Linked DNA regions of Vreelandella piezotolerans. The main gene of each other region encodes a partner of the protein of the gene in region 2 in a complex. Links are inferred from orthologs where the notes say so. Each region holds a gene or a part of one and is shown on either strand. Other genes may lie near its edges.

Region 1 (3,365 bases), 2.8 Mb from region 2 along the record:
GAATAGCGTGGCGGGACTGACCATGCCTTTCATGTGCTCTTCGGTACGTTTGGCAAGCTCCAGCGCGCCGGGCAGGTGCGAGAGCACCTTTTTGCCCTCTTCGCGCATTTTGAGGTAGGGCTTGCTGGAGAGCACCCGAGCAAGGTAGGTGGCAATGCCGCCGACGTTTTCGGAAATCGACATTTCGTTGTCATTGAGCACGACCAACAGATTGGCATTGACGTGGCCTGCGTGAGCCAGCGCTTCGAACGCCATTCCCGCGGTCAGCGCGCCGTCGCCAATGATGGCGCATACCTTGCGCGGGTCTCGCTGCGCTTGGGCGGCCAGAGCCATGCCTAGCGCGGCAGAAATCGAGGTGCTGGAGTGGCCCACGCCAAAGGTGTCGTACTCGGACTCGGCTCGACGTGGAAATGCCGCCAAGCCGCCGTGCTGGCGAATGCTGAGCATGGCATCGCGCCGCCCAGTGAGGATTTTATGCGGGTAGGCCTGATGGCCCACGTCCCATACCAAGCGGTCTTTCGGTGTGTGAAAGGCGTGATGCAGCGCGACGCTGAGCTCGACAACGCCTAGCCCGGCACCAAAGTGGCCGCCGGTAACGCCGACACTGTAGAGCAAGTAGGCACGCAGCTCGTCGGCGAGCTGGGCGAGCTGCTTGGCGTTCATGGCCCGCAGCGCGGCGGGGTGGTCAAAGGAGTCGAGCAGTGGCGTCGCCGGGCGCTCGCGGGGTATCTCGTCGAACAGCTTCATAGGCATCGTTAGTGGTCGCGCTCGATCATATAGTGGGCAAGGTCGGCCAGGGGTGCGGCCTGCTCGCCTAGCGGGGCGAGGGCGGCAATGGCCTCGTCAATAAGCGTGTTCGCTTTACGCTGCGCCCCTTCCAGACCCAGCAAGCTGGGATAAGTAGGTTTGGCGCGGGCAGCGTCAGCGCCGGACATTTTGCCCAGCGTGGCGGTGTCACCCGTCACATCCAGGATGTCGTCATGAATCTGGAAGGCTAGCCCAATGGCGCGGGCGTAGCGAATCAGCGCCGCCAGGCGCGGATCGTGGTCATCCACGGCGACGAGCCCCCCTAGCCGGACGGCAGCGACGATCAGCGCGCCGGTTTTATGGGCATGCATGTGGGCCATGGCCTCGGCATCCGGGTGGCCGCCCACGGCGGCCAGATCCAGCGCTTGCCCCGCCACCATACCGTCACGGCCCGAGGCGACTGCCAGGGTAGTGACTAGTTGGCTCAGGCGAGGAGATGGGCGACTCGCGAGCACTTCGAATGCCAGCGCTTGCAGGGCATCGCCCGCCAAAATGGCGGTGGCCTCATCAAAGGCTTTGTGCACCGTGGGCTGACCGCGCCGCAAGTCGTCATCGTCCATGGCAGGCAGGTCGTCGTGAATCAGCGAGTAGGCGTGAATCAGTTCGATGGCGGCCGCTGGCGCGTCAAGGTCGTCGTCGCTCGCCCCGAGGGCTTGGCCCGCTAAATAGACCAGCAGTGGACGTAGGCGCTTACCACCGACCAGCAGGCCGTGGCGCATGGCGGCTTCCAGGCGCGCATCGACGGCGGGGCGAGCGTCGAACAGAGCGGCAAGCGTCGCGTCGACACGGCGGCTGCTGGCGTGGCGCAGCGTGGTAAGCCGGGAAGCTTGAGCCGTTACCATGGCGGCGTCTCCTCGCTGTCATCGCCTGCTTCCGAGGTGCTGGCAAAGGGAGCGACGTCGAGTTTGCCGTCGGCATCTTCGCTCAGCGCCCGGACCTTCAGCTCGGCGCTGTCGAGCCGCTGCTGGGCGTCGCGGGTGAGTCGTACGCCTTGCTCGAAGGCGGTCAGCGCATCTTCCAATGAGAGTTCGCCGGACTCCAGGCGTTCCACAATGGTCTCGAGTTGGGCCACCGTTGCGGCAAAATCGTGTGGGGGTGTCGTGTCGCTCATCGGGCAGTGCCTACCGTTTTCCGGGCGCCCTAGTGTCCGCCAGGGCGACGAGTGTGGCTGCGTGCTGTCAAATAAACGCACAGTATACACCGAGGCGAGGGGGCGGCGTCTGCCCTCACCATGGGTTGATTGATCGACTTGCGCTGCGTTCATCTTGAAAGCGCACACTTTTCATCACACCAGGCCGCCGAGAGCGCCAGCGGCTGTGCTACCATATGCGCCTCCCGTGAACCGATACACGGCGCATGCCGCCGACCATAGAGGTTGATTCAGCCATGGCCAAAACGTCCCTGGAAAAGAGCAAGATCAAGATCCTGCTACTCGAGGGCGTCCACCAAAGCGCGGTGGACAATTTTCACAACGCCGGTTACGAGAACATCGAGCTTCTGCCGACCTCGCTGGATGAAGAGGCGCTGATCGAGAAGATTCGCGATGTTCACTTCATCGGTATCCGCTCCCGCACGCAGTTGACTGAGCGCGTGTTCGAGGCGGCCGAGAAGCTGGTGAGTGTGGGCTGTTTCTGTATCGGTACCAACCAGGTCGACCTGGATGCGGCGCTCAAGCGCGGTATCGCGGTCTTCAACGCGCCGTACTCCAACACACGCTCGGTGGCTGAGCTGGTGCTGGCCGAAGCGATCATGCTGCTGCGCGGTATCCCCGAAAAGAATGCCCGTGCTCACCAGGGGGGCTGGTTGAAATCGGCGAAAAACTCCCACGAGGCGCGTGGCAAAACCCTCGGTATCGTGGGGTATGGCAGCATTGGCGCGCAGCTCTCCGTATTGGCCGAATCCTTGGGCTTCAACGTCATTTACTACGACGTGATTACCAAGTTGGGTATGGGGAACGCTAATCAGGTAGGCAGCCTGGAAGAGCTACTCGGCCGCGCTGACGTGGTCAGCTTGCACGTGCCGGACTTGGCCTCGACCCGCTGGATGATCGGTGCCAAAGAGATCGCGGCCATGAAGGACGGAGCGATTCTGATCAACGCCGCCCGCGGCAGCGTAGTTGAGATCGAGCCGCTTGCCGAGGCGATCAAAGCGGGAAAACTCAATGGCGCGGCCATCGATGTCTTCCCAGTCGAGCCGAAGGGCAACGACGAAGAGTTCCAAAGCCCGCTGCGTGGCCTGCACAACGTGATTCTGACGCCACACATCGGTGGTTCGACGTTGGAGGCTCAGGAGAATATCGGTATCGAAGTCTCCGAGAAGCTCATCACTTACTCGGACAACGGTACCACGGTCACCTCGGTCAACTTCCCCGAAGTGGCGTTGCCCGCCCATCCGGACAAGCACCGTCTGCTGCACATTCACGACAACGTGCCCGGCGTGCTTTCTCAGATCAACCGCGTGTTGTCGGAAAACGGCATCAATATTTCGGGCCAGTATCTGCAGACCAACGATAAGGTCGGCTACGTGGTCATCGATGTCGATAAAGCCTACGGCCCGCA
Region 2 (3,129 bases):
CCACGCTGCATCAGATCGAAGAGCGCTTCTCGCCAGAACAGTGGCTGCACAGCACGTATGATTACCTGCGCCACGGCGGTGCCAATGAGTTCTTTGACAACCTGGGCACGACCGTTAAGCAGAACCCCGTGCCTACGCTGCTTACCGGCACGGGCCTAGGTTGGCTGATGCTTAGCCAGCGCCAACCGCATCGCTCCCATTCGCGTGGCTCTGCGCACGTCGATGCCACTGACGTACATGCCACGCCGCCGCCTCCTGATGAAGTGATGTCGCCTCAGCGTGCAAGTGCCGGGCAGCACGACCCGCGAAGCGATTCACACGGACCAGGCCACGGCATCAAAGAGCGCGCCCGACATATTGGTCATAGCACGAAAGGGGCCGCGCAGCAGTTCAGCGACAAAGCTCACCAAATGGGAGGACGTATGCACGATTCCATGTCCCACGCCCAGCAGGGCACGCATCAGCGGATCGATCACATGAAAGAGCGCGCTCATCATGTCAGCGACCGCTCTTCGGATTTCATTCAAGAGCACCCACTGGTCGTGGGAGCGTTAGGGTTTGCTCTGGGGGCGGCGCTGGCCAGCCTGAGCGCTACGACACACAAAGAGAACGAAACCCTGGGTGAGTATCGTGATCACGCCATGGACCAAGCGACCAAGATGGGCGAGGCGCAAGTGGACAAAGCGCAGCAGGCAATTCACGACACGGCAGAATCCGTGAAGCAGCACGCCCATGAGCAACGCCACGAGGGGCACCAGAACGAGGATAACCCCACCCAGCATAACGAGCCGGGATTAGCGGGGTCGAGCACGCCGTCAGGCAACACGCAGGGCGCGGGTACGAACACGGCTACCCATCCTGCTAGCAGCCCCACTACACCGGGGGCGAATACCGCCACGCAAACGTCCGAGACGCGTAAGCCACCGCTTCCGTAACGGCTGAGTTGGCTCGTCCCTGGTTCACGGCGCTACTTCTTGTAGCGCCGTTTTACGTCGACGCTGAGGCGTCCTTCGCCCAGGCGCAGCGTGAGGCGCTGGCCGGGCTGGGTGTCGTCGGCGCGACGGACGACTTGGCCTTGGGCATCTTGAGCGATGGCATAGCCGCGCCCGAGTACGGCCAGCGGACTGACGGCGTTGAGTTCTCGGGCGGCGCTATGTAGGCGTGCTTGACGCGTCTCCAGCAGGCGCTGCATCGCATTGGCCAAGCGGCGCTGTAGGCTGCTTACCCGTTCGCTGTCGGCGCGGTGCAGCCTTTTCATATCTTGGCTGGCAAGGCGGCGAGTAAGTTGGGCCGTTTGCGCCTTTTGCTGGGCGAGGGTGTGTTGTATGGCGCGGTGTAACCGCTGCTGCAGCGCGGTGAGGTACTGGCGCTGGCGGGCGAGCTGTTCGCCGGGGTGACGAAGGCGGGCGCGTAGGGTGTCTAGCCGCTGGCTATCTCGCTCTAACCGGGCCTGCATGGCGCGCTGTAAGCGCTGCTCTGCCTGGGTGAGCTGGCGCTTCAAGGCGTGTTGGTCGGGTACGAGACGCTCGGCGGCAGCGGAAGGCGTGGGCGCGCGCCTATCGGCGGCATAATCCGCCAGGGTGACATCCACCTCATGGCCCACCGCCGACATCACCGGCAGCCGGGAGTGAAAAATCGCCCGCGCCAAGTGCTCGTTATTGAACGCCCAGAGATCTTCCAGACTGCCCCCGCCACGGGTGATCAGCACCACATCTAGCTCGGGGTCTAACCGCGCCTGCCGGTTGAGCAGGCCGAGTGCCGAGATCATCGCCGGGGCGGCATCGGCCCCCTGAACCGGTACGGGAATTAGCGTCACGTCCGCCAGCGGCCAGCGGGCGGCCAGCACCGCCAGCACATCGCGAATGGCCGCGCCGGTAGCAGAGCTTAAAATCAAAATCTTGCGCGGTGGCAAGGGCAGGGGGCGCGCATTGGCGAACACGCCTTCGCCTTCCAACTGCGCTTTCAAACGCTCGAAGGCCGCCAGCAGCTCGCCGAGGCCAGCGGCCTGTACCGCCTCGGCAATGAGCTGGTAGTCGCCCCGTGGCTCGAACAGCGAGACGCGTCCGCGTAGCTTCACCTGGTCGCCATCGCGCATGGGCGCGGCCACGAAGCGCGCCCGCTGACGGAACAGCGCGCAGCGAATCTGCGCCCGGTCGTCTTTCAGGGTGAAGTAGATATGCCCCGAGGCCGGACGCGAGACGTTGGAAAGCTCGCCCTCTACCCACACGTCCCCCACGTCGCGCTCCAGGGTTTGCTTGGCGCGCTGGTTGAGTTGGCTCACGGAGAGCGCTTGGGGGGCGGGTGCCGTGCTCGTTGGTTCCATCGTTGGCCTTGGTGGTTCTCTCGTAGATGTCACGATACCTCAAACGCGGCTCATAAGGCTTCCCTTCACCGCATATTCCCGGCTGACGCTGACCGTCATTAGCAATTGGTATAAGCCTAACCGCCTCTCCGCGTTGCTGGAGCGGCCCTCGAAACGTTATAATGGGCGATTAACTTTCCACGCCCCATCTTCCCACTTCTCAATGGGTGTTGCCGCTATGCTACGTATGGCCCAAGAAGCGCTTACGTTCGATGACGTACTTCTCGTTCCTGGCTTCTCCGACGTTCTGCCCAAGGATGTCAGCCTAAAAACCCGCCTGACCCGCAATCTCTTCCTGAACATTCCCCTGCTTTCCGCTGCAATGGACACCGTGACCGAAGCGCGTCTCGCCATTGCCATGGCGCAGGAAGGCGGCATTGGCATCATCCATAAGAACATGACCATGACGCAACAGGCTGCTGAAGTGCGTAAGGTGAAGAAGCACGAAAGCGTCATCGTCAAAGACCCGGTCACCGTGAGCCCCAAAGCCAAGCTGGAAGACCTGCTGGCCATGGCCCGCGAATACGGCTTCTCCGGCTTCCCGGTGGTGGAAGGCGAAACCTTGGTCGGCATCGTCACCGAGCGTGACATGCGCTTCCAGCCGAACCACGGTGACAGCGTGGCCGATATCATGACCCCCCGTGAGCGTCTGGTCACCGTACCGGAAGGCACCGAACTCGAAGTCAGTAAAGCCAAGATGCGCGAACACCGCATCGAGAAAATGCTGATTGTCGATGACGCCTTCCACCTGCGCGGCCTAGTGACTT

The links.
Region 1: the proteins of xseA (region 2) and GYM47_RS16700 are in contact, whole or in part, in a cryo-EM structure (PDB 8TXR), measured with the Escherichia coli proteins. The link is inferred for Vreelandella piezotolerans from one-to-one orthologs.

What each region holds. Positions count from the first base shown.
Region 1 is NZ_CP048602.1:3,641,715-3,645,079, reverse strand. What follows is about bases 281-3,155. They hold GYM47_RS16700 (exodeoxyribonuclease VII small subunit), read right to left. Parts: upstream 1,919-3,155; coding sequence 1,643-1,918; downstream 281-1,642. Other genes in these bases: serA (phosphoglycerate dehydrogenase), read left to right, coding at 2,194-3,155; ispA ((2E,6E)-farnesyl diphosphate synthase), read right to left, coding at 756-1,649; dxs (1-deoxy-D-xylulose-5-phosphate synthase), read right to left, coding at 281-753. Outside these bases: more of dxs, read right to left, coding at 1-280; more of serA, read left to right, coding at 3,156-3,365. UniProt on the Escherichia coli protein: Bidirectionally degrades single-stranded DNA into large acid-insoluble oligonucleotides, which are then degraded further into small acid-soluble oligonucleotides.
Region 2 is NZ_CP048602.1:835,930-839,058, forward strand. Bases 146-3,129 are described here. They hold xseA (exodeoxyribonuclease VII large subunit), read right to left. Parts: upstream 2,324-3,129; coding sequence 968-2,323; downstream 146-967. Other genes in these bases: GYM47_RS03865 (DUF3618 domain-containing protein), read left to right, coding at 146-935; guaB (IMP dehydrogenase), read left to right, coding at 2,541-3,129. In the rest of the region: more of GYM47_RS03865, read left to right, coding at 1-145. UniProt on the Escherichia coli protein: Bidirectionally degrades single-stranded DNA into large acid-insoluble oligonucleotides, which are then degraded further into small acid-soluble oligonucleotides.